2 regions of the Aeromicrobium sp. UBA7512 genome follow, and region 2 is predicted to be linked to the other one. Evidence: predicted binding sites of a transcription regulator. Region 2 holds the regulator's gene; the other holds the start of a gene.

Region 1 (15,634 bases), on a different contig from region 2:
GCACGCGAAGGCGATGAGCGTGACGAGGGCCTGCGTGTGGTGATGGACGACGAACACGGCCGCGGCCGTCGTGATCGCCCACGGCTGCTTGAGCACCCCGAGCAGCAGCGCGCCGCCCGGTCGGAGGTCGCGGAGGCGACCGAGCATCTTCTGCGAGCCCGCGGTGGGAACGGCACGGGAGACCACCCCTCGACGCCGCCACTGGCGGGCGCTCACCACGAGCAGCGCGCATCCCACCAGGACCTGGAAGACCATCACGCCGGTCCGGCCGCCGCCGTGCTGGACGCTCCGCGACGAGCCGACGAGGTAGCTGAGCGTGAAGACGACGGTCAGCGAGGTCGCCCAGCCCAGGAGGAACCCCGCAGCGTTGGCCCGGGGCCTGGCCGTGCCGAGCACCACGATGAACACCACGATGGTGGCCGGGGACAGGCTCGCCATCAGGCCCAGCATCAAGATCGAGAGGATCAGTCCCATGTCGGCGTCCCGGGCCCCGTCTGGTCGGGCAGCGACCCGCCACCTGCGTACGGAGGGGGACACGAGCCGATGCGTTCTGCCCAACATGGCGTTCCGCCGCAGGCAAGGCATCACCCCAGCCGGATGAGGCACCCTCCCCCGATGTCCCGCACATCGTGCCGCGCTGTCCCTGTCGCGCGGGACTCCTCGCCCTCCACGGTGGTTCCATCACCCCCCTGGAAGGAATCACGATGACCACTCACATCACCACCGAGCAGCGAGTCCGGGACGACCTCCCGCAGGACGCCGCCACCCGCCCCGGCCGCGCCTGGGCCCTCTCGGGCGTCGCCGCCGGCATCGGCGGGTTCGCGACGACGATGCTCAGCGCGGAGGCCGGCGCCGCCTACGTCGACGGGAAGGTGCAGGAGGCCGATGGCGTCATCGCCTCGCTGAACGGCCACGTCCCGCAGCTGATCACGTTCCACGTCGTGGCGACGCTCACCGTCCTGGCGCTCGTGCCGTTCGGTCTCGGCCTGCACCGGCGGCTGCGTGCCGGGCTCGGCCGCGAGAGCCTCGTGCCGGGAACGGCCTCGTTCGGCATCCTCGGGACGGCAATCGTCGTGCTGATGGGCACCGTGCTCAACACGGAGTTCATCTTCGGGGTCGCTGGGGACACGCCCCTGGCCGTGCCCGAGGCCGCCACCGTGTACAACCACTGGATCGCCACCGTGCCGTGGGTCTGGGGACTCACCGGCCTGACGGGCTGGGCCCTGTTCCGGGCCTGGCGTCAAGGCGCCGTCCGCGCCTGGATGGGCATCGCGGCCGGCATCCTGGGCACGCTCTCGCTGCTGCTGACCGTCGCACCCCTGCAGTACATGGCGGGCTGGACCGGCTCGGTCATGGTCGTCCTCGTCGCCCTCGGGTTCGCCTTCGGGGACCGCGGCAGCCGGTGACGTCGCTCCTCGGTCGCCAAGGCGGCGGTTCGCTCCCCTCGGACGCGAACCGCCGCCATGATCTACGCATGAGGTCCACGCAGGTCCCGGTCGGCGGGCTCGCCGCACTCGGCGTCGGCACGGCGCTCTTCGCCGGCGCCGTCGCGCTGGACCTGCGTGTCGGCGACGCCCCGATCCCGGAGTGGACCGAGGAGCCCGGCTGGACGTTCGCCGCCATGGGGCTCATCCAGGCCGGGCTCGGCGTCGTCGTGCTGTGGCACCGTCGCCACCACCCCATCGGCTGGGCGCTCGTGGGCCTCGGCTTCCTGTGGATCCTCGACGGACTGGCGCAGTCCTACGTGAGGCTCGCGGTCCACGAGCAGGAGGCGCTGCCGGGCCTGACCTGGGTGCTGTGGTTCCTCTTCCGCTTCACCGCCGTGCTGCCCATGAACGCCGCGGCCGTCCTCCTGCTGTTCCCCGACGGCCTTCCGCGCGGCCGCTGGCGCGCCGCGGGATGGGTGAGCCTGGCCCTCATGGGAGCCGGCCTGGTCCTGTTCGTCGTCGTGCCAAGCACCCAGGGCGAGATCGACGCGTCACTGGCGGCGCTCGTTCCCGGGGTCGACACCGACCCCACGTCCATCGAGGCGCTGCGCCCCGTGGCAGAGCACGTCGTGACCGCCTCGTGGGTCCTCGGCAGCGTCGGATTCGTGCTCGCCCTGGTCACCGTGATGGCGCGGTACCGCGCGTCCCGCGATGCCGAGCGCGAGCGGATGCGGTGGCTCGCGTGGGCCGTCCTGGTGATGGTCCTGCTGATCGCCACGAGCCTGCTCGTGGACGTCACGGTGCTCAACTCGTTCTTCCTCGGCGCCGCGCTGCTGGTGGGGCCGGTCGCCATGGTCATCGCGATCGTGCGACCCGACATCGTCTCGGTGGAGAACCTGCTGGTCCGCACCCTGGTCTACGGCGGCATCAGCGTCGTCATCGTGCTGGTGGACCTGCTCGCGCTGGCGATCATCTCGGCCACCCTCGGGGACGCCTTCGGCGAGCGCCAAGTCGTCCTGCTCGTGCTGCTGCTCGCGGCGATCCTCTACGGCCCGATGCGCCTGCGGATCGAGGGCTGGGTCCGGCGTGCCGTGCTGGGCGACCGGCGCGACCCGTACGCCGTCGTCTCCAGCCTCGCGTCGACGCTCGAGCGCTCCGACGATGACGGCGCCCAGCTGGGCGCGGTCGTCGAGGCGGTCTCCACGGCGTTCGGCCTGTCGTTCGTGCAGGTCGAGGTCGACCGCTCGGCCGGCGAGCGCCTCGTCGCGTCGCGGGGCGAGCGCCCCGACCACGTGCGGTCGTTCCCCATCGCCTACCGGTCGCGCACGATCGGACGGCTCACCCTGCCGGCACACGGCGTGCGCAACCACCTCACGGCGCGCGACGAGGTCCTGCTGGCCGACGTCGTCCGCCAGGCGGCGGCCGCCATCCGCTCCAGCCAGCTCAGCGACGAGCTGCAGCGCAGTCGCGAGGGACTCGTCCTGGCCCGCGAGGAGGAGCGGCGCAGGATCCGGCGCGACCTCCACGACGGCCTCGGTCCCTCCCTCTCGGCCGTGGTCTTCCGGCTGGAGTCGGCGCGGCTGACGGTGGCGTCCGACCCGGCATCCGCCGACGAGCAGCTGGCCGAGACCCGCGACGTCGTGCAAGAGATCATCAAGGACGTACGCCGCCTCGTGCACGACCTGCGACCGCCCGCGCTCGACGACCGGGGTCTCGTGGGCGCTCTGACCCAGCTGGCCGAGCACGCCGACGCGGCCGTCGACGTACGCGTGACGGCCTCGATCGACGGCGGGCTGCCGGCCGCCGTGGAGGTGGCAGCCTTCCGGATCGCCTCGGAGGCCATGAACAACACCCTTCGGCACGCGCACGCCCGGACCTGCTCGGTCTCGCTGAGCGCCGACCCCCACGAGCTCGTGGTGGAGGTGGCCGACGACGGCGTCGGCATCGCGGCCGACGCCCGTCCCGGGATCGGCCTGGTCTCCCTGCGGGAGCGGGCGGCCGAGCTCGGCGGCAGCGTGGAGCTGCGCTGTCCCGACTCCGGCGGCACGATCGTCACCGCGCGACTGCCCCTGCACGGAAGGATGGAGCCATGAGCGAGCCGGTGCGCGTGGTGGTCGTGGACGACCACCGCATCCTGCGCGAGGGACTGGTTGCCCTGCTCGGCGCGATCGACGGGATCGCCGTCACGGGCACCGCCGGCGACGGTCGCGAGGCCATCCACGTGGTCGACGCCGACCCGCCGGACGTCGTGGTGATGGACATCCAGATGCCCGTGCTCGACGGGATCGAGGCGACGCGCCACATCACCGGGCGGCACGACGGCGTCCGCGTGCTGATGCTGACGATGAACGAGGACGACGACACGATCCTGAGCTCGCTGCGCGCCGGTGCCTCGGGGTACCTGCTGAAGGGCGCCGACGCGGCCGAGGTCCATCGCGCGATCCTGGCCACCGCCGGCGGCGGGATGGTGTTCGGTGCGTCGGTCGCGGCCCGGGTCGCGGGGCTCTTCGCCGGACGCACCCGGCACCGCCCCGAGCACCCGTTCCCCGACCTGTCCGAACGGGAGCGAGCCGTGCTCGACCTGCTGGCCGCGGGACGCAGCAACGACGCGATCGCGGCCGAGCTGTTCGTCTCCAACAAGACCGTGCGGAACGCCGTCTCCTCGATCTACGCGAAGCTGCACGCCGCCGACCGGGCCGAGGCGATCATCCGGGCACGCGAGGCGGGACTCGGGCGCGACCAGCCCTGAAGGGGAATGCCGCGCCGGAGCGCCCATGGGGAACGGGACCTCCGGCGCGGCACCTGCACGCCGAGTTTGGGGGAAGAATCGGCGTGGTCCGGGTGCAGACACACCCCCCGTGCGCCCGACCCACCGGCCCCTGGGAAGAAGTGGGGCCGACCGGACGTCACGACGCCTCAACAGTCACACGAGTCCCATCTTCAACACAAGTAAGGCATGCGTCGTGTTGCCCACATTCCCGTTCGGCGAGTCACCCCTGATGGATGACCCGGCGGGACTCGCGTCCCGCCATGATGAGGGCGTGACGACAGTCGTCACAGGGGCCGTGGGCCCGGGAGAGCGAAGGACACATCTCAATGGACAGCTTCTGGGACTTCTTGTGGTTGACGATCTCGGTGTTCTTCTTCATGGCGTACCTGATGGTCCTGTTCAACGTCATCGCCGACCTCTTCAGCGATCGCGAGGCCTCGGGCTGGACGAAGGCCATCTGGGTCTTCTTCCTGATCTTCGTGCCGGCCCTCACCGCGCTGGTCTACCTCATCGCGCGGGGCGGCGGCATGGCCGACCGTCAGCGCGCCAAGATGATGGCGCTGCGGGAGCAGAACGACGCCTACATCCGTGACGTCGCCGGGTCCGCCCCGGCCGACCAGATCGCCTCGGCGAAGGCGCTGCTGGACTCCGGCGCCATCTCCGCCGCGGAGTACGAGCAGCTCAAGGCGAAGGCGCTGGCCTGACGGTCAGACCTCGTCGCCCGTGCGGCGGAGCTCGATGCTGATCTGATCGGCATCGAGCTTCGCCAGCATCCGGGTGAGGACCTCGCTGCTGAACGTGCCCTCGGCCCGCTCCTGGAGCAGCACCTCCCGCTGGCGCTCGATCACCCGCAGCCGCACGTCGCTCAGGACACTCGGGTCGTAGGTGTCGTCGTCGAGCGTCCGGGTGAACCGCTCGCGCAGACCCGACAGCTCGGGCGGCAGCTCGGCGTCGTCCAGCACGTCACGCGCCGCGTCGCGCATGCGGTCGTCGAGTCGCGTCCACTCCTGCTCGGCGCCGTGCGCCCGCCCGGCCAGGCCGAGGCGCCGGACGAACCAGCCCAGCGTGCCGCCCTGCACCACGAGCGAGGTCAGTGCGACGAAGAAGGCGACGAGCACGAGCAGCGAGCGGTTCTCGGTGTCGGTCGGCAGCGTCTGGGCCGCCGCGAGCGTGACCGCGCCGCGCATGCCCGCCCAGACGAGGATGAAGCCCTCGCGCCGACCGAACCGGGCGGCGTCGTAGAAGTCGATGTCGTGCGAGGCGCGCCGCAGTCGCCGGCGGAACCGGTCGGCTCGAGGGTGCTCGCTGTGCTCGACCTTCGTGGTCCACTCGTCGATCGCCTCGCGCAGTTGGGGCGTCCGTCGCATCCGGCGGCGCTCCATCAGCACGATCGAGAGCGTGTAGAACGCCCGGATCCCCAGCGCGACGACGAGACCGATCGCCGCCAGCACGGCGGCACGCGCCACGCCGCCCTCGGTCGTGTCCTCGACATCGCGGACGAGCGCCGAGACCTCCAGGCCCATGATGAGGAAGACCAGCCCTTCGAGCAGCACCTCGATCGTGCGCCAGTTCTGGTGGTCGGAGAGGCGCTGCTTCGGCCCGAGGTGCCTCGCCTGGCCGTGGCCCGTGACCAGCCCCGCCGTGACGGCGGCGACAAGGCCGGACGCCTCCAGGTGCTCGGCCGGGAGGAACGCGACGAACGGCACCGTGAAGGAGATCGCGGTGCTGACGGCCGCGTCCTCGATCCGGGCGCGGAGGCGCAGCACCACCGTGCCGACGACCCACCCGATCGCGACGGCCCCGACGACCGCCCACACGAACTCGACCAGGATCGCGCCGAAGCTCACGCCCGCGGCCGTGGCCGCCACCGCCGTGCGGAGCAGCACCAGCGCGGTCGCGTCGTTGAGCAGGCTCTCGCCCTCCAGCACCGTGATCACGCGTGACGGGACGCCGAGCCGCTTCGCGATCGAGGTGGCCACCGCGTCGGTGGGACTGACGATCGCCCCCAACGCCACGGCGAGTGCGAAGTCGATCCCGGGGATGAGCAGCGTGAAGACCACGCCGAGCCCGAGGGCACTCACGACGACCAGCAGTACCGAGAGGCCGCTGATGGTGCGGAAGTCCCGCCGGAAGTCCATCGTCGGCATGTTGACCGCGGCCGAGTAGAGCAGGGGCGGCAGCAGCCCCGCGAGGATCAGCTCGGGATCGATGACGAACTCCGGCGTGAACGGCAGCAGGCTCACGACCAGGCCGATGCCGAGCAGGACCAAGGGGGCGGCGGTACCGATCCGCGGGGCCACCACGGAGGCGGCCACGATAGCCGCCACGACGAGCACCGCGATCAGGATCGACTCCATGGCCGCCAGCGTAGAGGCAGGCGTCAGGCGAGCATGTCGCGCACGAGCGGCGCAACCTGGGTGCCGTACAGCTCGATGCAGCGCATCAGCTGGTGGTGGGGCATCGCGCCGTTCGCGTACTTGAGGTCGAACCGGCTGATCCCCAGCGCCTTGAGGTTCGTGGCGATCTTGCGCGCCACCGTCTCGGGCGATCCGACGTGCAGGGCGCCCTCGGGGCTGGCGTCACGCTCGAACTGGATCCGGGTGGTGGGCGGCCAGCCGCGCTCGCGCCCGATGCGGTCGCGCTGCGCCTGGAAGTGGGTGAAGAGCTCGTCGCGGGCCTGCTCGTCGGTGTCGGCGACGTAGCCGGGCGAGTGCATCCCGACCGGCAGCGGATCGACGCCGTCGGCGGCGAGCAGCTCGCGGTAGTAGTTCGCGAACGGCACGAACTGCGCCGGCGGTCCGCCGATGATCGCGAGCATGAGCGGCAGCCGGTAGTGCGCGGCGCGCACGACCGACTGCGGGGTGCCGCCCACGCCGATCCACACCTTGAGGCGGCCCGACTCGGTGGGCGGGTAGATGACCTGCTCGGTGAGCGGGGGCCGGATCGATCCCGACCACGTGACCGGCTCCTCGGTGAGGATCTGCGCGAACAGGTCGAGCTTCTCGGAGAAGAGCCGCTCGTAGTCCTCCAGCTCGAAGCCGAACAGCGGGAAGGACTCGGTGAAGGACCCGCGGCCCAGGATGACCTCGGCCCGGCCGTTCGAGAGCGCGTCGAGGGTGGAGAAGCGCTCGAACACGCGGATGGGGTCGTCGGAGCTGAGCACCGTCACCGCCGAGCCGAGGCGGATCCGCTCGGTGCGCGAGGCGATCGCGGCCAGCACGACGTCGGGGGCGGTGATCGCGAAGTCGTCGCGGTGGTGCTCGCCCAGGCCGATGAAGCTCAGCCCCACCTGGTCGGCCAGCACGGCCTGGTCGACGACGTTCCGCAGCACGACGGCGTGGTGCTCGGGGGCGCCGTCCTCGCCGAGGCTGACGTCCCCGAACGTGTCCAGGCCCAGCTCGACGGTGGCGGGATCGATCGCACTCATGGCCCCACCGTAGACGGGGCCGACGACCTCAGCGCCAGCGCCGGATGCTGTAGACGAGCAGCACGATGGCGATCAGGTCGGAGATCCAGATCCCGATCGCGCCCACCAGGCCCGCGGCGGGCAGCTCGGGGCCGAAGCCGACGCCGAGGATCTCGAACTCGGGGATTGTCGGCGAGAGGAACCAGACCAGGCCCACGCCGGCGACCCAGAGGATGCCCAGAACGCTGACGATGATGCGCGGGATCGTGGCGACGCCGTACTTCGCGGCCTCGATCGCCTTCTCCTCCAGCGGTTCGACGAGCCGGTCGGCCCACGTGTAGTGGCGAGCCAGCAGCGCGATGCCGGCGAACATGCCCAGCAGGCCCGGCCCGGGCATCACCAGCATGACGATGCCCAGCACGACGAGGGTCCAGCCGAGCGCCTCGGAGCCCGTGCGTTGGAACCAGCCACGCACGCGCGCACCGAAGGTCATGGGAACATCCTGCCAGCCCCGTGCCAACCTCTCGCCGACGTCGGGTCGGGCGGCACGGACGGCTCAGCGCGAGACGAAGATGTGGGCGGCTGCCTCGGCGTCGATCTCGGCGGTCTCGGACTGGCGCGCGACGACGAGTCCGTCGTGGCCGCGCGAGGCGAGGACGTCGTTGCCCGGGAGCGCACCCACGCGCCGCAGGACCGACATGACCTCGGTGTCCTTCTGGAGCTCCTCGGCGATGCGGCGCACGACCACGCGCACGGGCTCGGTGCCGACCGCGGCGGTCAGCAGCGACTCGACGCCGTCGAGGAACTCGGCCGGGCGGACGACCTCGCCGAGCTCGCCGAGTCCGGGGATCGGGTTGCCGTAGGGCGACTCGGTGGGGTGGCCCAGCAGCGCGACGAGACGGCGCTCGACCTGCTCGGACATGACGTGCTCCCAGCGGCAGGCCTCTTCGTGCACGTACTCGATCTCGAGGCCGATCACGTCGGTCAGCAGGCGCTCGGCCAGGCGGTGCTTGCGCATCACGCGGGTGGCCAGCGAGCGGCCGCGCTCGGACAGCTCGAGGTGACGGTCGCCCTCGACCGTGAGCAGCCCGTCGCGCTCCATGCGCGCCACCGTCTGGCTCACCGTCGGGCCACTCTGGTGGAGGCGCTCGGCGATCCTGGCCCGCAGCGGGATGATCCCCTCCTCCTCCAACTCGAAGATGGTCCTCAGGTACATCTCGGTGGTGTCGATCAGCTCGCTCACGCGGCCATTGTTCCATGTGACGCCGCAGGTCAGGCCCGGTGCGTCGATCGGCCGCCCTCCCGCCGCCGGCGGATCGGCCCGGGTGCGGACCAAGCTCGCGCAGGGGACGATGCCGAGGTGACCGTCTCCGTGATGTGGTTCCGCGCCGACCTGCGCCTGCACGACCACGGCGCGCTGAGGTCGGCGCTCGAGGCGGGGCCCGACGGCGTCGTCCCGCTGTTCGTCCTCGACGACCACTTTCCGGCCGAGAACATGCCGGTGCGGGCGGCGTACCTGGCTCGGCTGCTGGCCGACTTCGACGAGCGGATCGAAGGGCTGCACCTGGTGCGGGGCCGGCCCGAGGTGGAGGTGCCGCGGGTGGTCCGCGAGACCGGCGCCGCGAGCGTCCACGTGACCGCTGGGCACACCCCCTACGCCCTCCGCCGGGACGCGCGGGTCGGCGAGGCGCTCGGCGACGTGCCGCTCGTGGCCGCGGACTCGTCGTACGCCGTCGCGCCGGGAACGGTCCGCAAGGGCGACGGGTCGGCCTACAAGGTGTTCACCCCGTGGTTCCGCGCGTGGCAGTCGCAGGGTGCACACCCGCCGGTGACGGCGGTGCGCTCGCACGCGGTGCCGTGGGTCCGGCCGGGAGGATCGGTGGCCCTGCCCGACGTGCGCGAGGCCGACGGGGTCGACCTCCCCGCGGCGGGCGAGCAGGCTGCCCGGGCGCACTGGCGACGGTGGCTCGACGAGCACGTCGACGACTACGACACCGAGCGCGACCGCCCCGACCTCGACACGACCTCGCGGATGTCGGTGCACCTGAAGTGGGGCACGATCCACCCGCGCACCCTGCTGGCCGACCTCGCCGAGCGGTCGTCGGCCGGCGCCCGCGCCTACGAGCGACAGCTGGCGTTCCGCGAGTTCTACGCCGACGTCCTGCACGAGTGGCCGGGCTCGGCGTTCGGCTACTACAACCGCGCCTACGAGCAGATGCAGTACGACGAGCCGGCCGGCGACTTCGAGGCGTGGAAGGAGGGGCGCACCGGCTTCCCGTTCATCGACGCGGGGATGCGCCAGCTGCTCGCGCAGGGCTGGATGCACAACCGTGTGCGGATGGCGGTCGCCAGCTTCCTCGTGAAGGACCTGCACCTGGAGTGGACCCACGGGGCGCGCTGGTTCCGCGAGCGGCTCGTCGACGCCGACCTCGCGAACAACCAGCACGGCTGGCAGTGGGTGGCCGGGTGCGGCACCGACGCCGCCCCCTACTTCCGCGTCTTCAACCCCGTGGGACAGGGCCGCCGGTTCGACCCCGACGGCGCCTACATCCGGCGCTGGGTGCCGGAGCTGCGCGGAGTGGAAGGCCGCGGCGTGCACGAGCCCTGGACCCTCCCGGACCCACCGGCCGACTACCCGCCCCCGCTGGTCGACCACGCGCAGGAGCGCCTCGAGGCCCTGCGCCGCCACGACGCGCTCGGAGGATAGCGTCGGGGCATGGTCACGATCCCTCGTCAGTTCAACGGTCCGCCCGACTCCGGCAACGGCGGCTGGGTGTGCGGCCTGGTCGCCCAGGAGCGGCTCGCGCAGGACCACACCCGCCCGGTCACGTCGCGACTGCGGATGCCGCCGCCGCTCGACACCCCGCTGGCCTGGGAGCACGACACCGACGAGACCCGGCTCGTGACCCACGGAGGAGCGCTCGTCGGCACCGCCGGCCCGGGCGCCTTCACCCGGGAGCCGCCGCCCTTCCTGGACGCGTCCGTCGTCGAGGCCGGACTGGCCGCCTACCCGGGCTTCACGACGCACCCGTTCGACCAGTGCTTCACGTGCGGCACCGCGCGCGGTGAGGGTGACGGGCTCCGCATCTTCAGCGGCCCCGTCGGCGACGACCTCACGGCCGCCCCGTGGACCGTGCATCCCTCGTTCGCCGAGGCGGACGGCACGGTGGGCCTGCCCGTCGCGTGGGCTGCCCTGGACTGCCCCGGCGGGTGGGCGGCTGACTTCTCGGTGCAGCCGATGGTGCTCGGCACGATGACCGCCGAGGTGCTCTCCGCCCCCGTGGCCGGCGAGACGTATCACGCGGTGGGCCAGCTGGCTGCGCGCGAGGGCCGCAAGTTCTTCACCGGCACGGCGCTCTACACGCCGGCCGGCGAGCTGGTCGGCCGCGCCGAGCAGGTCTGGATCGAGATCGACATCGCCACCTTCGGCAGCTGACCGCTAGGGGGTCGGGTGGCGGCCGTCGTAGGCCAGGAAGCGGCGGCGCAGGGCGACCGAGGTGAGCACGCCGGCGATGCACAGCCCGCCGCCGATGACCATCGCCCACGGCTCGCCGACGAGTGAGGCGACCGAGCCGATCACGAAGTCGCCCAGGCGCGGCCCGCCCGCGACGACGACGATGAACAGGCCGTGCATGCGCCCGCGCATCTCGTCGGGCGCGGCCGACTGCAGGATCGTCGAGCGGTAGGCGGCGCTGATCATGTCGGCGGCGCCGGACAGCGCCAGGAACGTGACGGCGAGCCACAGCAGGCCAGGCAGCCCGATCGCCGAGAAGCCCACCGCCGCGACGCTCGCACCGTAGGCGACGATCGCCACGACGATCGCGACACCGTGCCGGTGCACCCGGCTGACCCAGCCCGACACCACGAACGCCAGCAGCGAGCCGATCGCCGGCGACGCCTGGAGCAGGCCCAGCGAGGAGGCGCCCGCGTCGCCGCCGCCCGACGTGGCGTAGACGGTGGCCGCCAGCGCGGGGAACAGCGCGCGCGGCTGGGCGAAGACCATCGCGCACAGGTCGACGACGAACGACATCGCGATGTTGGGCGCGGTCCGCAGGAACCTCAGCCCGTCGATGACGGACCTGATGCCCGGCACCGGCATCTTCGTGGCGGGAGGGAGGGCCGGGAGTCGCACCACCGAGTACAGCGCCGCCACGTAGAGCAGCACGTCCACCACGTAGGCCGCCTCCACGCCCCGCCACGCGATCAGCGCACCACCGACGAGCGGACCCACCGTGAACGACAGGTTCGTCGAGGCCATGCCGAGAGCGTTCGCCGCCGGCAGCAGGTGCCCGGGCAGCAGCTGCGGCAGCATCGCCGCGCGGGCCGGGTTGTTGACGGCGAAGAACAGTGCCTGCACGGCGACCACCGCGTAGAGGAACCCGACGGACTCCACGTCGGCCACGCTGTGCGCGACCAGTGCCATGGCCGACACCCACAGGCCGATCGCCGACGCCAGCGCCACGGTGCGGCGGTCGAAGGCGTCGACGAGCGCACCTCCGTAGAGTCCTCCGACGATGAGCGGCAGCAGCCCCGCGAGGCCGACCAGGCCCACCGAGAACGACGACTCGGTGAGGGTCCAGACCTCCCAGGCGACCGCGACCACCGACATCTGCTGGCCGAAGCCCGAGACGGCCTGCCCGATCCACAGCCTGCGGTAGGCCGGGGACACCCGCAGCGGGCGGACGTCGGTGAGGAGCTTTCGCACCGGAGCAGCCTAGGCGCGCGCCTCGGTGCCGGTGACCGCGCCGTCGATCAGGGCGCGAGCCGGTCGCGCGTCCAGTCGCCCCCGACGCGCGTGAACCGGATGCGGTCGTGGAGGCGGTTCTCGCGGCCGTGCCAGAACTCCAGCACCTCGGGCGCGATGCGGTAGCCGCCCCATCCCTCGGGACGCCGCTCGGCGGCCCGGTGGTCCTCGGCCTCGTGCCAGCGGCGCTCGATCTCCTCGCGGCCGGCGACGACCTGCGACTGCGGCGACGAGGCCGCGCTGATCCGCGCTCCCTCCGGCCGGGCCAGGAAGTAGGCGTCCGACTCGTGCGGGTCGAGGCGGGTCACCGCACCCTCGATCCGCAGCTGTCGGTGCAGCGGGTGCCACAGCAGCACGGCCGCCGCGCGGGGGTTCTGCTCCAGCTCGCGACCCTTGCGCGAGTCGTAGTTCGTGAAGAAGACGGCGCCGGTCGCGTCGAAGCCCTTCAGCAGCACGATGCGCACCGAGGGCTCGCCATCGCGGGTGGCGGTGGCCAGCGCCATCGCGTTCGGCTCGTGGACGCCCGCGGCGATCGCCTCGGCGATCCAGGCCTGCGCCAGCCCGATCGGGTCGTCCCCCGCGGTGGCCTCGTCCAGGCCGGCCTTCGCGTACTCGGTCCGCATCCGGGCCAGGTCGTCGCTCATGTCGCCACGGTAACCGGGCTGACGACCGCACCTGGCGAAGCAGCCGGGAATCGACCGTGCTGCACGCCGCAGAACGGCCACAGGGCACTATTGAGGCATGACTCAAGTACACCACGGACTGGAAGGCGTCGTAGCGTTCGAGAGCGAGATCGCCGAGCCCGACAAGGAAGGCTCCGCGCTCCGGTACCGCGGCGTCGACATCGATGACCTCGTCGGCCGCGTGCCGTTCGAGAAGATCTGGGGCCTGCTGGTCGACGGCTCCTACGACCCGGGCCTGCCTCCGGCCGAGCCGTACCCGATCCCCGTGCACTCCGGCGACATCCGCGCCGACGTCCAGAGCGCGATCGCCCAGATGGCTCCCGTGTGGGGCCTGCGTCAGCTCTACGACATCGAGACCCCCGAAGAGGTGCGCGACGACCTCGCCCGCACCGCGGTGATGGTGCTGTCGTACGTCGCCCAGGCCGCCCGCGGCCTCGGCAAGCCGATGGTCCCCCAGAGCGAGATCGACAAGTGCGACACGATCGTCGAGCGGATGCTGACCCGCTGGCGCGGTGAGGTCAACCCGGACCACGCCAAGGCCATCGACGCGTACCTCGTCTCCGCCGCCGAGCACGGCATGAACGCCTCCACGTTCACTGCTCGCGTCATCTCCTCCACCGGCGCCGACGTGGCCGCCGCCCTCTCCGGCGCAGTGGGCGCGATGTCGGGCCCGCTGCACGGCGGCGCCCCCTCGCGCGTGCTCCACATGATCGAGCAGGTCGAGAAGACCGGCGACGCCGAGGCGTACGTCAAGAACCTCCTCGACTCCGGCGAGCGCCTCATGGGCTTCGGCCACCGCGTCTACCGCGCCGAGGACCCGCGCGCCCGCACGCTGCGTCGCACCGCCAAGGAGCTCGCCGCCCCGCGCGCCGAGGTCGCCGAGGCACTCGAGCAGGCCGCCCTGAAGGAGCTGCGCGAGCGCCGCCCCGACCGCGTCCTGGAGACGAACGTCGAGTTCTGGGCCGCGATCGTGCTGGACTTCGCGGAGATCCCCGCGAACATGTTCACCGCGATGTTCACTTCGGCGCGCACCGCCGGTTGGAGCGCCCACATCCTCGAGCAGTACAAGACCGGCCGCCTGATCCGCCCCTCGGCGATCTACACCGGTCCGGCCTCGCGCACCGCCGACGAGGTTCCCGGCTGGAACCCGGCTTGGGCCGAGACCAAGGCCTGAGCCACCGCACGACCCGCACGGGGTGTCGCCACGACTGTGGCGGCGCCCCGTTCTGCTTCCCTCCTCCTCGCACTCATCCCTTGTCTTATTGGGCCCAATGGACTAGTCTTGGTACATCAGTTCGAAGCGGATCGGGGGATGCGTGGACGTCGTCGGTGGGCTCAGGTCGGGGCAGCGGTTCCTGGCTGACGCGCGCTCGCGTGACCTGGGATCGCTCGGCCCTGAGCAGCTCGCGGCTGAGGTTGCCGCGGTGCAGGCGCTGCGTCGCGAGGCCGACGCGCTGAGCCTCGCGCTGGTGGCCGCCGCCGACCGGAGCGATGCCCACCGTGCCACTGATGCGCCGAACCTGACGGCGTTGGTTGCGAGCGAAGCCGGTGTGACCCGGCGCGACGCCGCCCACCAAATCCGTCTGGCGAACCGAATCGAGGCCGCACCGCGGGTGAAGGAAGCGCTGGCGGTGCCGGGCATGTCCACGGCCAAGGCCGCGATCGTGACCGACGCGCTCGACACGCTCCCGGTCGGACTATCGGCACAGCAGCGGGACCGGGTCGAGCAGGACATGGTGGCCGCGGCGCAGGTCATGACCGCCGAGCAGCTGCGCCGCAAGGCGCGCCGGGCGGTCGAGGTGGTCGACGCCGACCGCGCCGACCGGATCGAGAACAACCAGCTCACCCGCGAGGAGTCCGCGCGGGGTCAGCTGCGCGAGTTCTGGATCGGCCGGCCCGACGAGACCACCGGACTCGTCCCGTTCGGCGGCAAGACCGACGCCGTCACCGCCGACATGCTGCGCGCCGTGGTCGAGTCCAAGACCAGCCCTCGCCGCCGCGCCCTCACCGAGAGCAGCCCCGACGAGGCGCGCCGCGAGCCGCGAGAGAAGGCCGGTGAGGCGTTCGCCGAGATCGTGCGCCACCTGCCGCGCGAGGGCTACGGCAATCACGGCGGCGTCGCGGCCACCCTCGTGGTCACCGTCGACGAGAAGACCCTGCGTGGCGAGACCGACCGCGCCGGGGTCACCGAGTTCGGCACCCCGGTGTCGGCCAACCAACTTCGCAAGCTCGCCTGCGGCGCCGGGATCCTCCCCGTCGTGATGAACGGGTCGAGCCAGGTCCTCGACGAAGGGCGCGCCAAGCGCCATCACACGGCGGCCCAACGGATCGCCCTCGCCCAACGGGACCAGGGCTGCGCGTTCCCCCAATGCGACCGGCCACCGGGCTGGACCGAAGCCCACCACGCGATCCCGTGGAGTCAGAGAGGCGAGACCAACCTCGAGACCGGGGTGCTGCTCTGCTCACACCATCACCACCGCGTCCACGACGCCCACATCCCCATCCGGTTCAACGACGACGGCACACCCGAATTCCAGCTGCGCGGCCAGTGGCAACGCAACCACCGCTACCGACCCCTCGCGGCGTCAGCGTGATCTCGGTACT
Region 2 (15,634 bases):
CGCGAGGTGCTCCGGACGCGCTCGTTCCTGCTGCTCGCGGGCACGTTCTTCGTCTGCGGCTGGACCACCAACGGGATCATCAGCAGCCACTTCGTGCCCGCCGCCCACGACCACGGGATGGCGGCCACGACCGCTGCCGGGCTGCTGGCCGTGGTGGGCATCTTCGACATCGTCGGCACGATCGGCTCGGGGTGGCTGACCGACCGCTACGACCCGCGCCTGCTGCTGTCGGTCTACTACGCGCTGCGTGGCCTCGCGCTGCTGGCCGTGCCGGCGCTGCTCGGCCCGACGGTCGAGCCGCCGATGCTCCTGGTCGTGGCGCTGTTCGGTCTGGACTGGGTCGCCACGGTCCCGCCGACGGTGGTGCTGTGCCGCACCGCGTTCGGGGCCGAGCGGGGCGGCATCGTCTTCGGCTGGGTGTTCGCGGCCCACATGATCGGTGCCGGCGTCGCGGCGGCGGCCAGTGGCGCCCTGCGCGCCGCCTCGGGGGACTACACGTCGGCGTGGCTGCTGGCGGGGGCGCTCGCCGTGGCGGCGGCGGTGGGCAGCCTGCTGCTGCCGCGCCCGGTCACGCCAGCGCGAATTCCAGCGCCACGCTGACGACGGTCGCGATGAGCGACAGCACGCCGATCACGATCGCGGCCACCCCCAGCCAGTAGGCGGCGGTCGCCATCGAGGTGTCGGCGTACGGGCCGTTCCACTGCTCGGCGCGGGTGCGCTCGTTCCTGGCCAGGATCATGGCCGCGATGCCACCGGCGATCGAGAACACGCCACAGCAGCAGGCCAGGAAGATGCTGACGATGGCGATGACCAGCGACCACACGGCCTGGTTGCCGTCCGGAGCAGCGGGGTAGCCCTGGCCGTAGGGAGGCTGGCCGGGCGGCGCGGGGTAGCTCGTCACCCGCCGAGCATAGGACGGCGCGGCCGGGCTGCTCGCCCGGCCGCGCCGTGTCTCACAGCATCAGGCCGCCACCGGCTGGTTGCGGAACTTCTTGTAGGCGTACGCCGTGGCGATCGTCACCACGGGGTAGGCCACGAGCAGGCCGACGCCGCACAGGCACGCACCGATCAGCACGATCACGAAGCTCAGCAGCGCCAGCAGCAGGGCCTGGCCGAGGTTGGCCGACACCAGCTTCACGCTCGACGTGATGGCATCGACCGGGGACTGGTTCTCATCCACCACGAACAGCAGGGCGAAGTAGGACAGGAACGCGAAGATGACGCCCGGCAGGACGCACAGCACGAGGCCGATCGTGATGCCGATCGACACCAGCAGCGACGTCAGGATGACCGGTCCGATCGGCACCCGCGAGAACGTGTCGGCGAGGGAGAACGGCCGGCCCTCGGTCTCGTCGAGCGCGCCGCGGTAGATGAACGCGGAGATCACGTACGTCGCGAGCGTCGAGAGCAGGTTCACGACGATGCTGGCGAAGCTGAAACCGGCGAACGGGTTGGTCTCGGTCGCGTCGATGTCCGGCTGCACCAGGAAGCTGAAGACGCCGAAGATCACCGAGACGGCGAAGATCGCCAGTCCGGCGATGATCCACTGGCCCGCGTTCGAGGAGAACTTGCGCCAGCCGTAGCCGATCGCGTCGGTCGGGCTGAAGGGCTCGATGAAGCCCGAGCCGCCCGGGGGCGGAGGCGGGTAGCCACCGCCGTAGCCGGACCCCCCGGGCGGAGGCGGGTAGCCGCCGCCGGAGGCGTCACCGGGCGGGGGAGGCGGGTAGGCGGGGCCGCCGTAGGACGGCGGCGGGGGCGGGACAGGACCACCCGGGGTCTCCGGGTCGGGTCCGGTGGGCGGCTCGTTGGTCGACATGAGGCGAGCATAGGGAGGATGCGCCGCTCCGTACACCGTGCGGAACATCGATCCTGCCAGTGATGCTGTCTCGAAACGGAGGGTGCGTGCCGCTTGGTGACGGTGCGGGGATACGCTGGAGGTCAGTTCGGAGCCGAGTCCCGACAGGGGAAGGGAGAGTGCGATGACCGTGCTCGACGACATCCTCGCGGGGGTGGCCGAGGACCTGGCCGAGCGTCAGAGCCGGGTCTCCCTGGACGACCTCAAGCGTCAGGCCGACAAGCAGCCGCCGGCCCTGGATCCCATGCCGGCGTTCCGCGCCGAGGGCGTCTCGGTGATCGCCGAGGTGAAGCGGTCCAGTCCCAGCCTGGGTGCACTCGCCGACATCAAGAACCCGGCCCAGCTCGCCGCCGACTACGCGGCCGGCGGCGCCGCCGCGATCAGCGTGCTGACCGAGCAGCGTCGCTTCAACGGCACCCTCGACGACCTGCGCGCCGTGCGTGGCCAGGTCGACGTGCCGGTGCTCCGCAAGGACTTCATCACCACGTCGTACCAGCTCTGGGAGGCGCGCGCCGCCGGCGCCGACATGGCCCTGCTCATCGTGGCCGCTCTCGACCAGAACGCGCTGGAGTCGCTCATCGACCGTGCCCGGTCGATCGGCCTGACCCCGCTGATCGAGGTCCACGACGAGGCCGAGGTGCGCCGCGCCCTCGCGGCCGACGCCGACCTCATCGGCGTGAACGCCCGCAACCTCAAGACCCTCGAGGTCGACCGCGGCACCTTCGAGCGCCTCGCCCCCCGGATCCCCGACTCGGTGGTGAAGGTCGCCGAGTCCGGCGTCCGAGGACCGCACGACGTGATCGAGTACGCGCGCTTCGGCGCCAACGTCGTGCTCGTCGGTGAGACCCTCGTGCGGGGCGACGACCCTCGCGCCACCGTGGCGGACCTGGTCGCGGCCGGCTCCCACCCGGCCCTGCAGCACCGATGGCAGCCGAGCTGAGACCACCAGCTCCCCGCCGACCCCTCACCCAGGACGACCATGACTGACATCTCCGGCCGATCGCCGTCGCGATCGGCGCTTCCCGACGGTCCGGGCCACTTCGGCCGCTTCGGCGGCCGGTTCATGCCCGAGGCCCTGATCGCCCCGCTCGACGAGATCACCCGCGAGTGGGAGGCCGCCCAGGCCGATCCCGCGTTCCGCGCCGAGCTCGACCGCATGCTGCGCGAGTACGCCAACGTGCCCAGCCCGCTGTACGAGGCGCACCGGTTCTCCCGGGCCGTCGGTGCGCGCATCCTGCTCAAGCGCGAGGACCTCAACCACACCGGCGCCCACAAGATCCGCAACGTGATCGGGCAGGCGCTGCTGGCCAAGCGCATCGGCAAGCCGCGCTGCATCGCCGAGACGGGGGCCGGTCAGCACGGTGTCGCCTCCGCCACGGCGTGCGCCTACCTCGACCTGGACTGCACCGTCTACATGGGCCAGGTCGACACCGAGCGCCAGGCGCTCAACGTCGCCCGCATGCAGATGCTGGGCGCCGAGGTCATCCCGGTCACCACGGGCAGCGCCACCCTCAAGGACGCGATCAACGAGGCGCTGCGCGACTGGGTCACCACGGTCGACACGACGCACTACCTCTTCGGCACCGCCGCGGGCCCGCACCCGTTCCCGACGATGGTGCGTGAGCTGACGCGAGGCATCGGCGACGAGGCCCGCGCCCAGGTCCTCGAGCTCACCGGGAAGCTGCCCGACGCGGCCGTGGCCTGCGTGGGCGGCGGATCGAACGCGATCGGCCTCTTCACGGCGTTCGTGCCCGACGAGAGCGTGCGGCTCATCGGCATCGAGGCGGGCGGCGACGGCTTCGAGACCGGTCGCCACGCCGCCACGATCACCGCCGGCGAGGTCGGCGTGCTCCACGGCGCGCGCTCGTTCCTGCTGCAGGACGAGGACGGCCAGACGATCGAGTCACACTCGATCAGCGCCGGCCTCGACTACCCGGGCGTGGGCCCCGAGCACGCGCACCTGGCCGACATCGGACGGGCCCAGTACCGGCCTGCCACCGATGCTCAGGCGATGTCCGCGTTCGACCTGCTGTGCAAGACCGAGGGGATCATCCCGGCGATCGAGTCGGCGCACGCGCTGGCCGGCGCGGTCGAGCTCGCCAAGGAGATGGGTCCCGACGCCACGATCCTGGTCAACCTCTCGGGCCGCGGCGACAAGGACGTGCACACCGCCGCGAAGTACTTCGGCCTGCTGGACGAGAACGACCGGGCGGAGACGGACCGATGACGGTGATCGACGAACTGTTCGAGCGCACGCGCGCCGAGAACCGCGCGGCCCTCGTGGGCTACCTGCCCGCCGGGTTCCCCACGGTGGACGGCTCCATCGCCGCCATCGGCGCCATGATCGAGGCCGGGGTCGACCTGGTCGAGGTGGGCCTGCCCTACAGCGATCCCGTGATGGACGGGCCCACGATCCAGGCCGCCGCTGAGGCCGCCCTCGTCAACGGCACCCGGGTCGACGACGTCTTCCGCGTCGTGCAGGCCTCGGCCGCCGGCGCGCCCACCGTCGTGATGACCTACTGGAACCCGGTGGAGCGCCGCGGAGTCGACCGGTTCGCCGCCGACCTCGCCGCCGCCGGGGGAGCGGGGCTCATCACGCCCGACCTCATTCCCGACGAGGCCGTCGACTGGGAGCGCGCCTCCCGCGAGCAGGGTCTGGACCGCATCTACCTCGTGTCGCCGTCGTCGTCCGACGAGCGGCTGGCGATGACGGCCGAGGCCGCCAGCGGCTTCATCTACGCCACCGCGGTCATGGGCGTCACCGGACAGCGTGAGCAGACCAGCAGTCTCGCGCCCGAGCTCGTCGGCCGCCTGCGCAAGGTCACCGACAAGCCCGTCGGCGTGGGGCTCGGCGTCAGCAACGGTGCCCAGGCCCACGAGATCGCCGAGTTCTCCGACGCGGTGATCGTGGGATCGGCGCTCGTGCGCTGCCTGCTCGACCAGCCGGACGAGGCCTCCGGGCTCGCCGCCATCCGCGACCTCGTGACCGACCTGCGCACCGGCGTGGAACGGGACTGACATGACCATCGCCACCTTCATCCCCTCGCCGGAACAGGCCGTCTGGCACCTCGGGCCGCTGCCCCTGCGGGCCTACGCGCTGTGCATCATCGCCGGCGTCTTCGCCGCGATCTGGATCGCCGACCGCCGGTTCGTCGCGGCCGGCGGCCGCCCCGGCGCGATCGGCGACGTCGCGATCTGGGCCGTGCCGTTCGGCATCATCGGCGGACGGATCTACCACGTCCTCACCGACCCCCAGCTCTACTTCGGCGACGGTCGGGACCCGATCGACGCGCTGAAGATCTGGGAGGGCGGCCTCGGCATCTGGGGCGCCATCGCGTTCGGCGGCCTGGGCGCGTGGATCGCCTGCCGCCGGTACGACATCGACTTCCTGAAGATGGCCGACGCCCTGGCGCCGGGCCTCCTCGTCGCGCAGGCGATCGGGCGGCTCGGCAACTACTTCAACCAGGAGCTCTTCGGGCGTCCCACCACGCTGCCGTGGGGCTTGGAGATCTCCGAGCAGCACCGTCCCGACGGCTACGAGCAGTTCGCCACGTTCCACCCCACGTTCCTCTACGAGGCGCTGTGGAACCTCGCGGCCGCGGCGCTGCTGGTGTGGCTGGGCAAGCGCTTCGCGCTGACGCACGGACGGGTGTTCGCGCTCTACGTCATGCTCTACACGCTCGGGCGCGGCTGGATCGAGGCGCTGCGGATCGACACGGTGAACCACATCGGCCCGTTCCGGCTGAACATCTGGACCTCGATCGTGGTGTTCTGCCTGGCCCTGGCCTACTTCGTGTGGGCCGGCCGCCGGTATCGCGAGACCCCTGAGCGTGACGTTTCCGGGGCCGACACGCCGTAGAGGACCCCGGGAACGTCACTGCCAGCGCTTCCTCAGGCCTTCGGGTCCTCGTCAATCCTGTCCGCGGCCTCCTTGAGCCTGGCGGCGGCATCGTCGATCTTCTCGGTGAACTTGCCGTCGGTGGCCTTGTCGGCGAGGTCCGCGACCTTGTCGATCGCGGCGTCGATGTCCTCGTCGTGCCGCGCCGCCTCCTCCTTGGCCCGGTCGACCAGCTGCTCGGCGTCCTTGCCCTTGAACCTGTCCAGGAAGCCCATGGGTGCCCCTCTCGTCGATGGAGGACCGCTCGGCGGTCCCGCACGTCACGGTACTTCGGGTCGGCCGCGCGCGCCTGAAAGACTGGCCCCATGAGACCGAGCCGTCCCGTCGTCGCCGTCGTGGGTCCGACCGCCTCGGGCAAGACGCGGCTCTCGGTCGGCCTGGCTCGCGCCGTGGGCGGTGAGATCGTCAACGCCGACTCCGTGCAGCTGTACCGCGGCATGGACGTGGGCAGCGCGAAGGCCACCGAGGCGGAGCGCGCCGGGGTCCCGCACCACCTGCTCGACGTCCTCGACCCCTCCGAGGAGGCGAGCGTCGCGGCGTTCCAGCGGGCGGCGCGCGCCGCCATCGAGCAGATCCGTGATCGTGACGCGGTGCCGATCCTCGTCGGCGGCTCGTCGCTGTACGTGCGCGCCGCGATCGATCCGCTGGACTTCCCGGGCACCGACCCGCGGGTGCGCGCGCGGTGGGCCGAGCGCCTCGACGACGTCGGTCCCGAGGCGCTGCACGCCGAGCTCGCCCGGCGCGACCCGCGGGCCGCCGCGGCCATCCTGCCCACCAACGGGCGCCGGATCGTCCGTGCCCTCGAGGTGGGCGAGCTGACGGGCGAGCCGTTCGCGGCCACGATGCCCGAACCGGTGTCGATCTACCCGGAGGTCGTGATGATCGGGCTCGACGTGCCGCGGGACGTGCTCGACGCGCGCATCGACGCCCGCGTCGACGCGATGTGGGCCGACGGCATCGTCGAGGAGATCAGGGGACTGCCCGGCCTCGCGGCCTCGCCCACGGCCTCGCGGGCGCTCGGTTACCAGCAGGTGCTCGCGATGCTGGCCGGTGAGCTGACCGAGGACGAGGCGCGCGCCGAGACGAAGTCCGGCACCCGGCGGTTCGCGCGGCGTCAGGACCGGATGATGCGCAAGGACCCGCGCATCCACTGGCTGCCGTTCGACGATCCCGACCTGCTCGGGCGCGCGGTGGCACTCGTCGATCACCCGTAGGCTGGGGACATGGAATTCACGTGGTTCAAGGGGCATGGCACCGAGAACGACTTCGTGCTGCTGCCCGACCACGACGGCACCCTCCACGGTGACCTCGACCCGGCGTTCGTGGCCGCCCTGTGCGACCGGCGCCGCGGCATCGGCGCCGACGGTGTCATGCGCGTCGTGCGCTGCACCGCGCTGGGCCACAACTCGCCCGCCGAGTGGTTCATGGACTACCGCAACGCCGACGGCTCGCTGAGCCAGATGTGCGGCAACGGCATCCGCGTGTTCGCGCGCCACCTGCTCGAGCAGGGTCTCGTCGAGGGGCCGGAGTTCCCGATCGACACGCGCGACGGGCTGAAGTTCCTCTCCGTCGTCGGCGACGAGATCGCTGTCGACATGGGGGCCTTCACCACCGGCACGCACTCCAAGGTCTCGGCCGCCGGCCAGACCTGGGAGGCGCTCGAGGTGCACACCGGCAACCCGCACGCCGTCGCGTTCGTCGACCGCGTGCAGGACGCCGGCACCCTGCTGGAGCAGCCCGCGTTCTCCGAGTCGGTCTACCCCGAGGGCGTCAACATCGAGTTCGTCGAGCGACGCGGCACCCACCACGTGGGGATGCGCGTCCACGAGCGCGGGTCGGGCGAGACCCGCTCCTGCGGCACCGGGGCGTGCGCCGCGGCGATCGCCACCGCGCATGCCGACGGAGCACACGATCCCACCGAGTACCGGGTCGACGTGCCCGGCGGAACCCTGCACGTGACCGTCGAGCCGGAGCGCACCGTCCTGCGGGGACCGGCCCGGATCGTGGCCGGCGGAACGATGGAGTGGCGCGGATGAGCGACGAGACCCGTCCCGACCTCCAGCAGGGGGAGATGGACCTGCAGGACCGTTCGTCGCTGCGCCGTGTCGCCGGACTGTCCACCGAGCTCGAGGACATCAGCGAGGTCGAGTACCGCCAGCTGCGGCTCGAGCGCGTGGTGCTCGTCGGCGTGTGGACCGAAGGCACCGTCGAGGACGCCGAGAACTCCCTGACCGAGCTCAAGGCGCTGGCCGAGACGGCCGGCTCCGAGGTGCTCGACGCGCTCATCCAGCGCCGCCAGAAGCCCGACCCCGCCACCTACATCGGCAGCGGCAAGGTCGAGGAGCTGCGCGAGGCCGTGCGCGCGACGGGTGCCGACACCGTGATCTGCGACGGCGAGCTGGCGCCGAGCCAGCTGCGCAACCTGGAGGACCGCGTCAAGGTCAAGGTCGTCGACCGCGTGGCGCTGATCCTGGACATCTTCGCCCAGCACGCCAAGAGCGCCGAGGGCAAGGCCCAGGTCGAGCTGGCGCAGCTGCAGTACCAGACCCAGCGCCTGCGCGGCTGGGGCGGCAACCTGTCCCGGCAGGCCGGCGGCCAGGCCGCGGGCGGCGAGGGCATCGGCGGCCGTGGTCCCGGTGAGACGAAGCTCGAGACCGACCGCCGCCGCATCCAGGCCAAGATGGCGAAGCTGCGCCGCGAGCTCAAGGAGCTGCGCGGCACCCGCGAGACCAAGAAGGCCGAGCGCCGCCGCAACAAGATCCCGTCGGTCGCGATCGCCGGGTACACCAACGCCGGCAAGTCGAGCCTGCTCAACCGGCTGACCGGTGCGGGCGTGCTGGTCGAGGACGCGCTGTTCGCCACCCTCGATCCCACCACGCGTCGCGCCGAGACATCGGACGGACGCGTCTACACGCTCTCGGACACCGTCGGCTTCGTCCGGCACCTGCCGCACCAGCTAGTGGAGGCGTTCCGCTCCACCCTCGAGGAGGTGGCCGACGCCGACCTCGTCCTGCACGTCGTCGACGGGTCGCACCCCGACCCCGAGGGCCAGATCGCCGCGGTCCGTGAGGTGTTCGCGCAGATCGAGGCCGTCCGGGTCCCGGAGGTCATCGTCATCAACAAGGCCGACCAGGCGGACCCGTTGGTGCTCAAGGCGCTGCTGGCCCGCGAGCCGCACGCGGTCGTCGTGAGCGCCCGCACGGGTGAGGGCATCGACGAGCTGCTGAACGCGATCGAGGCCGACCTGCCGGTGCCCGAGGTGCTGGTCGACGCGGTGGTGCCGTACTCGCGCGGCGACCTCGTGAACCAGCTGCACCTGCACGCCGAGATCGAGCAGCTCGAGCACGTCGCCGACGGCACGCACGTCGTCGCGCGCGTCCACCCCGAGCTCGCCGCCGAGCTCGAGCAGTTCGCCCGGGCCCACTGAACCGGTCCCTGTGGATCGGTGAGTCCGCGGCTCCGGCGGACAGGTAGCGTTCTGCCATGCCCTCCCGACCCGGTGTGACCGACGTTCTCGGTGCCGCCGTCGCGGCGGTGGGCGGATCCGAGCGCCCCGGGCAGGTCGCGATGGCCGAGGCGGTCGCAAAGGCGTTGTCCGAGGAGCGTCACCTGCTGGTCCAGGCCGGCACCGGCACCGGCAAGTCGCTGGGCTACCTCGTGCCGGCGCTGCTGCACGACAAGCGCGTCGTGATCGCGACGGCCACGCTCAACCTGCAGCACCAGCTCGTCGAGCGCGACATCCCGGCTCTCAAGGAGGCAGCGCGCGGCACGATGTCCACGGTGCCGCACCACGCCGTGCTCAAGGGCCGCGCCAACTACGCGTGCCTGCACCGGGTCCGCCAGGGCGCACCCGACGACCAGGGCGTCCTGGTCGAGGTCCCCGAGGGCTCGCTGGGCGCCGAGGTCGTGCAGCTGCGCGAGTGGGCCGAGGACCAGGCCCAGGGCGGCCACGCGGGCGACCGCGACGGCGCGCCCACCCACGGTGAGCGCGCCTGGCGCCAGGTCAGCGTCTCCTCGCGCGAGTGCCTCGGCGCCGCGCGCTGCGAGTACGCCGCCGAGTGCTTCGCCGAGCGGGCCCGCGAGGACGCCGCCAACGCCCACGTCGTGGTCACGAACCACGCGATGCTCGCGATCGACGCGATCGAGGGCATCCCGATGCTCCCGGAGTTCGACGCCGTGGTGGTCGACGAGGCGCACGAGCTCGCCGCCCGGGTCACCCAGGCGTCCACCGACGAGCTCGACCCCGGCCTCATCGAGCGAGCCGCCCGCCGGGCCCGGTCGTACCTCGACGACGGGGGCACCGCCGACGACCTCAGTGACGCCGCCGACGCCCTCGCCGATGCACTCACGCACGTCCAGCCCGGCCGCATCGACGCGATCGAGCCCGCCCTGGCCGGCGCGCTCGCCCTCGTCCGCGACAGCGCCCGTGCCTGCTTTTCGAGCTTCACCAAGGAGAAGGGCGAGGAGGCCGATCCCGGCCGCCAGCAGGCGCGCACCTCGATCGACGACGTCCGCAGCGTGGCCGAGCGCATGGCCGCCGGTCGCGAGACCGAGGTGCTGTGGCTGGGGGAGGGCCGCACCGGCCTGCACCTGCGCATCGCGCCGATCGACGTCTCGGGCGCCCTGCGCGAGAAGCTGTTCGGCGAGAAGACCGTCGTGCTCACCAGCGCGACGCTCACCCTCGGTGGCTCGTTCGGTCCCGTCGCGGCGTCCCTCGGGCTCGACATGAAGGGCGAGAACTGGACCGGTCTCGACGTCGGCTCGCCCTTCGACTACCAGCGCCAGGGCATCCTCTACGTCGCGCGCCACCTGCCGGCGCCCGGCCGCGACGGGCTCGAGGCCGAGCAGCTGGGCGAGATCACCGCCCTCGTGAAGGCGGCCGGCGGCCGCACCCTCGGGCTGTTCTCCTCGCGGCGCGCCGCCGAGCGGGCGGCCGAGTACGTGCGCGAGTCCCTGCCCGACCTCGACATCCTCTGCCAGGGCGACGCCCAGCTGCCCGAGCTGGCCCGCCGCTTCGCCGAGGAGCCGAGCGCGTGCCTGTTCGGCACGCTGAGCCTGTGGCAGGGCGTCGACCTGCCGGGGGACACGTGCACCCTGGTGATCATCGACCGCATCCCGTTCCCGCGCCCCGACGACCCGCTCAGCAGCGCCCGCCAGCGCCTCGTCGAGCGTCGCGGCGGCAACGGCTTCATGCAGGTGGCCGCGCAGCACGCCGCGCTGCTGCTGGCCCAGGGCGTCGGTCGCCTCATCCGGCGCTCCACCGACCGCGGCGTGGTGGCGATCCTGGACCCGCGCCTGGTCACCGCGAGGTACGGCGGATTCCTGGCTTCCTCCCTGCCGCCGCTGTGGCGGACCACCGACCGATCGGTCGTCACCGCGGCGCTGCGCCGCCTCGACGAAACGGCGAAGGCGGGGAATCAGGCCTCGGTTTGATACCGTGGCCCGGACTCATCGCTCAACCAGCTCGGGGATCCCATGCCGTTCCGTCTTCCCTCGCTCGCCGCTGCATGCCTGGCGCTCGTCGGATCTCTCTTCGTCGCCGTCGCACCTGCGCAGGCCGCGGGCACACTGTCGACCAAGACCGCCCTCGTGGCCATGACCGACGCCGGGTACGGCGCCGTCTGGGCGCGCTGCACCAAGAAGAAGACGTGCAAGGGCCACATCTGGGTCGACGGCGTCTCCTCCCAGAAGCGCAGCTTCAAGGTCAAGGCCCGGTCGTCGCGTTACGTGACGTTCCGCAACACGACGTGGCGCGCGAAGCCGAAGGCGGTCGTGCGGATGAGCGGCGCGGCGGCGCGCCCCATCACGCAGCAGGCCAAGGTCACCTACGGCACCATCTCCGGCACCGTCGCCCGCACCGGCGGCGCGGCCGCCACCGGCGTCAAGGTCGAGCTGTGGCGCCTGGGCTCGCGCAACCGCAACGTGCTGATCTCCACCGCCAACGACGTCGAGCGCAACGGCGGCCGCTTCTCCTTCCGCGTCCGCATGGGGGCGAACAACTCCCCGTCCGCCAGCTACAAGCTGCACATCATCGGCACCTCCGGCGGCGAGCGCCGCTCGTGGTGGTTCCGTGGCAACGGCGCGGGCGCCTTCGCCGGCGGCGCTCGTGACATGAGTGCGGGCACCACGATCCGCGTCACCCGCGGCGGGAAGTACCGCTACGTCGCCAACGCGCGCTACGCGTCGATCCGCGGCCAGGTCGTCAACGGCTCGAAGCCGGTCGCCGGCTCCGAGGTCACCATCGTGGGCCGTCCTCCCTACTGGTCCCGCTCCTCGCGCGTGCTGCGCGACCTGGACTTCATGTCCTGCGCCAACGTCTACGGACGCACCCGCACCAACTCCAGCGGTCGCTACGAGGTCGGGTTCCTGCCCACCTCCGGCAACCGCATCTACGCCGTCAAGCCCGCCGGTGGCCTGTGGTTCGGCGCCAACGACCGCGGGTGGGGCTCGTGCCACACGATGGTCAACCAGCGTGCCGAGGCCAGCTCCACGGGCCGCATGCTCCAGCTGCCCAACGGTGGTCTCTCCGGCCGCGTGCAGAACATCGGCCGGCACCGCACCAAGGTCTCGGTCATCGCCGGTGGCTACCAGGGCCGCTCCAGCTCGGCCAAGGTCGACCGCTACCTGACGATCCGCGAGTACGCGACGGGCCGCGCGATCCTCGCGTCCGACGTCGTCCGTGCCGGCAACGGCCGCCAGGTCAGCCTCGGCGAGGGCTACTACTGGTTCGAGATGGGCCGCCGCACCGGCTGCCACGCCTGGTACAAGAGCCGCTACAAGAACAACGACGGCTACTTCAACGGACTCGATCGCGGGTTCGAGAAGTGGAAGGCCAAGAACTACAAGATGTACCGCCAGCACTGCCGGGCCTGGACGTCCGGCACGTACAAGCGCGTGTACGTCAAGGGCTCGTCGATGCGCGTCGGCCTGAAGAACTACAAGGGCGGCTCGGTCAGCGGTCGTGTCACGGCGAACAAGGTCAAGCCGCGCACCGAGCTGATGATCCGCCTGACCTCCACCGACGGCAAGAAGGTCTACCGCACCGCGATGACCGACGGCGGCGGCCGCTTCAAGGTCACCGGCTTGGCGTCGGGGCGCTACCGCATCGTCGTCAACGCCGACTCGTGGCGCGGCATCTCGCGCGGGTTCTCCGGTCCGAAGACCGTCAAGGTCACGCGGGGCAAGAACAAGTCCGTGGGCACCCTGAAGTTCCGGCAGTAGCCCGGCGTCCTAGGCTGCCAGCATGGCGATCCTGGTCACCGGCGGAGCCGGCTACATCGGTGCTCACGTCGTCCGGGCCCTCGAGCGCGCCGGCCTGGAGTCGGTCGTCGTCGACGACCTCTCCAGCGGCCACCGCGAGTTCGTGCGACCCGAGGTCCCGTTCATCGACCTCAACGTCCTGCACGCGAAGCAGCTGGTCGACCAGCTCGCCGAGCACCACATCGAGGCCGTCATCCACCTGGCCGCGTTCAAGTACGCCGGGGTCTCGGTCGAGCGGCCGGCCCACACGTGGCGCCAGAACGCCGGCGGCACGCTGAGCCTGCTGCGCGCCATGGAGCGGCTCGACATCGGCGCGATCGTGTTCTCCAGCACCGCGGCCGTCTACGGGACCCCCGACGTGGAGACGGTCACCGAGGACACCGCCACCCGACCGGAGTCGCCCTACGGCGAGTCCAAGCTGGTGGGGGAGTGGATGATCCGCGACCAGGCGCACGCCACAGGCCTGCGCCACACGTCGCTGCGCTACTTCAACGTGGTGGGATCGGGTGAGCCCGACCTCTATGACTCGAGCCCGCACAACCTCTTCCCGCTGGTGATCCGGGCCCTCGCCCAGGGTCACCGCCCGCGGATCTTCGGCGACGACTACCCGACGCCCGACGGCACCTGCGTGCGCGACTACGTGCACGTGGCCGACCTCGCGGAGGCGCACGTCACCGCGGTGCGCCGGCTGCTGGCCGGCAACGAGCTCGCGCGGGTCTACAACCTGGGCAACGGCGAGGGGGTCTCGGTGCGCCAGATCATGCAGTCGGTCTCCGACGCCACGGGCATCGCGTTCGAGCCCGAGGTGATGGGACGTCGTCCTGGCGACCCGGCCCGCATCGTGGCCTCGGGCGCCCTCGCGGCGCGCGACCTCGACTGGAAGCTGACCCACACGCTCGACGACATGGTCGCCAGCGCGTGGGCCTCGCGTCCGGTCGAGCCGGCCGACTGACGCCGACCGTCAGACCCGGCGCAGGACCGCGGTGACCTTGCCGATGATCTGGGCGTCGGTGCCGTCGATCGGGTCGTAGGAGGCGTTCTGCGGCAGCAGCCAGACCTCGCCGTTCTTGCGGCTGAGGGTCTTCACGGTGGCCTCGCCGTCGATCATGGCGGCCACGATCTCGCCGTTCTCGGCGACCTGCTGCTGGCGGATCACGACGTAGTCGCCGTCGCAGATCGCGGCCTCGACCATCGAGTCGCCCTTGACCTCGAGCAGGAAGAGGGTGCCGTCGCCGACGAGCGAGCGGGGCAGCGGCATGACCTCCTCGACGCGCTCCTCGGCCAGGATCGGGCCACCGGCCGCGATGCGTCCGACCATCGGCACGTAGGCCGGCTGGGGGACCGCGTCGCCGCTGCCGGTCTCGTCGACCTCGGCCGGACGCGAGCGCATCGCGGGCTTGGAGTCGGGGAGGTAGATCTCGAGCGCGCGCGGCCGGTTGGGATCGCGACGGATGAAGCCCTTGCGCTCGAGCATGCGGAGCTGGTGCGAGACGGAGGACGTGCTGGCGAGATCGCACGCGGCGCCGACCTCGCGCATGCTCGGCGGGTAGCCGTGGGACTCGATGTGGTCCTTCAGGAACACCAGGATGCGCCGTTGACGCTTGGTCAGCCCGGTCAGGTCGACCGGCTCGTCCAGGTTCTCGCTCATGCCCCGACCGTAGTCCCGGCGGAGCCGCGGATCAAACACGTGTTCGACTCGGCGTGTCCGCCCGTGGCCTAGGGTGTGGGACGTGAGCTATGTGGTGGTGGGAACGCGTGAGGGCGACCGGTGGACGGTCGACGTGTCCGGGGTGGGCACGTCCACCGTCGAGGATCTGGCGCAGGTCGAGGCCTGCGCCCGCGAGGTGCTGCGCGAGCACGGCGTGGCCGACCACGCCACCGTGGACCTCCAGCTGCTGCTGCCGGACTTCGAGGTCGACCTGCGCCAGCACGGGGTGCCCGACCACGGTCTGGGCCCCGTCGAGCTGGTCAGCGGTGCGATCGCCCTCGTGGTGGTGGTCGGCGCGATCGCCTTCCTGCTCGGCCGTCTCCTCGGCTGATCGGGGCCGCGGGGCTCACAGCGGCCCCAGGGCGCTGTGGGGGTCGGCGTCGAGCTCCAGCGTCTCCAGGACCGAGAGGAGCCGGCGCTCCTCGAACCGGAAGTGGCTCTCCATGACCGCGGCGATGCCCTCGAGGTGCCGGTCGAGCTCGGCAGCCGAGGCGGAGCGGTCCACCGCGTCTCGCAGACCGGTGACGAGGTACTCGATCATCGAATGGTCCTGGCGCAGCAGGCGCAGGGTGTCGGCCAGGTCGGGACGCGCGGCCGCGATCGCGGGGAACAGCTCGTGGTCCTCGCCCCGGTGGTGGCCCGAGAGGGCCGTGCAGAAGCCGTGGCAGAACAGCAGCAGGTCGCGCGTCGCGGGGCCGACGGGCTCGCCCGCGGCGACGGCGGCACGCGTCACTGTCAAGGCCTCGCGCAGCCGCGTGTGGACACGGCGCAGCTCCCGGCTCCAGGCGATCAGCCTGGTCTTCTCGCCCTCAGTCACGCGAGGGCGAAGGCAACGACGAGGTCATCGTCGACTCCTTCGGATCCCACGCCTCCATGCCTGGCACGGACTGCCACCGGCACGCGACGCTGTTCC

The links. The regulator LexA, encoded in region 2, represses DNA repair genes until DNA is damaged. The targets are predictions, from matches to a motif close to TCGAACANNTGTTCGA.
Positions count from the first base shown of each region.
Region 1: B2363_RS15095 (HNH endonuclease signature motif containing protein) is a predicted target of LexA. The motif match lies at 14,314-14,329, and genes of this name have one in related genera.

Region 1 is NZ_DLNK01000007.1:872,425-888,058, reverse strand. Features, by position in the region: gene B2363_RS15165 (GAP family protein) at 1-474, opposite strand, end outside; gene B2363_RS15160 (hypothetical protein) at 705-1,406, shown strand; gene B2363_RS15155 (sensor histidine kinase) at 1,475-3,520, shown strand; gene B2363_RS15150 (response regulator transcription factor) at 3,517-4,176, shown strand; gene B2363_RS15145 (SHOCT domain-containing protein) at 4,524-4,901, shown strand; gene B2363_RS15140 (cation:proton antiporter) at 4,905-6,554, opposite strand; gene B2363_RS15135 (LLM class flavin-dependent oxidoreductase) at 6,578-7,624, opposite strand; gene B2363_RS15130 (PGPGW domain-containing protein) at 7,653-8,096, opposite strand; gene B2363_RS15125 (metal-dependent transcriptional regulator) at 8,160-8,846, opposite strand; gene B2363_RS15120 (cryptochrome/photolyase family protein) at 8,964-10,310, shown strand; gene B2363_RS15115 (hypothetical protein) at 10,320-11,039, shown strand; gene B2363_RS15110 (MFS transporter) at 11,043-12,308, opposite strand; gene pdxH (pyridoxamine 5'-phosphate oxidase) at 12,356-12,991, opposite strand; gene B2363_RS15100 (citrate synthase 2) at 13,089-14,204, shown strand; gene B2363_RS15095 (HNH endonuclease signature motif containing protein) at 14,347-15,624, shown strand.
Region 2 is NZ_DLNK01000003.1:160,377-176,010, forward strand. Features, by position in the region: gene B2363_RS02650 (MFS transporter) at 1-600, shown strand, start outside; gene B2363_RS02655 (hypothetical protein) at 569-901, opposite strand; gene B2363_RS02660 (hypothetical protein) at 962-1,816, opposite strand; gene trpC (indole-3-glycerol phosphate synthase TrpC) at 1,980-2,795, shown strand; gene trpB (tryptophan synthase subunit beta) at 2,835-4,082, shown strand; gene trpA (tryptophan synthase subunit alpha) at 4,079-4,873, shown strand; gene lgt (prolipoprotein diacylglyceryl transferase) at 4,875-5,714, shown strand; gene B2363_RS02685 (antitoxin) at 5,747-5,968, opposite strand; gene miaA (tRNA (adenosine(37)-N6)-dimethylallyltransferase MiaA) at 6,059-6,967, shown strand; gene dapF (diaminopimelate epimerase) at 6,977-7,789, shown strand; gene hflX (GTPase HflX) at 7,786-9,180, shown strand; gene B2363_RS02705 (ATP-dependent DNA helicase) at 9,237-11,186, shown strand; gene B2363_RS02710 (carboxypeptidase-like regulatory domain-containing protein) at 11,229-12,974, shown strand; gene galE (UDP-glucose 4-epimerase GalE) at 12,997-13,965, shown strand; gene lexA (transcriptional repressor LexA) at 13,975-14,661, opposite strand; gene B2363_RS02725 (hypothetical protein) at 14,744-15,052, shown strand; gene B2363_RS02730 (hemerythrin domain-containing protein) at 15,068-15,538, opposite strand.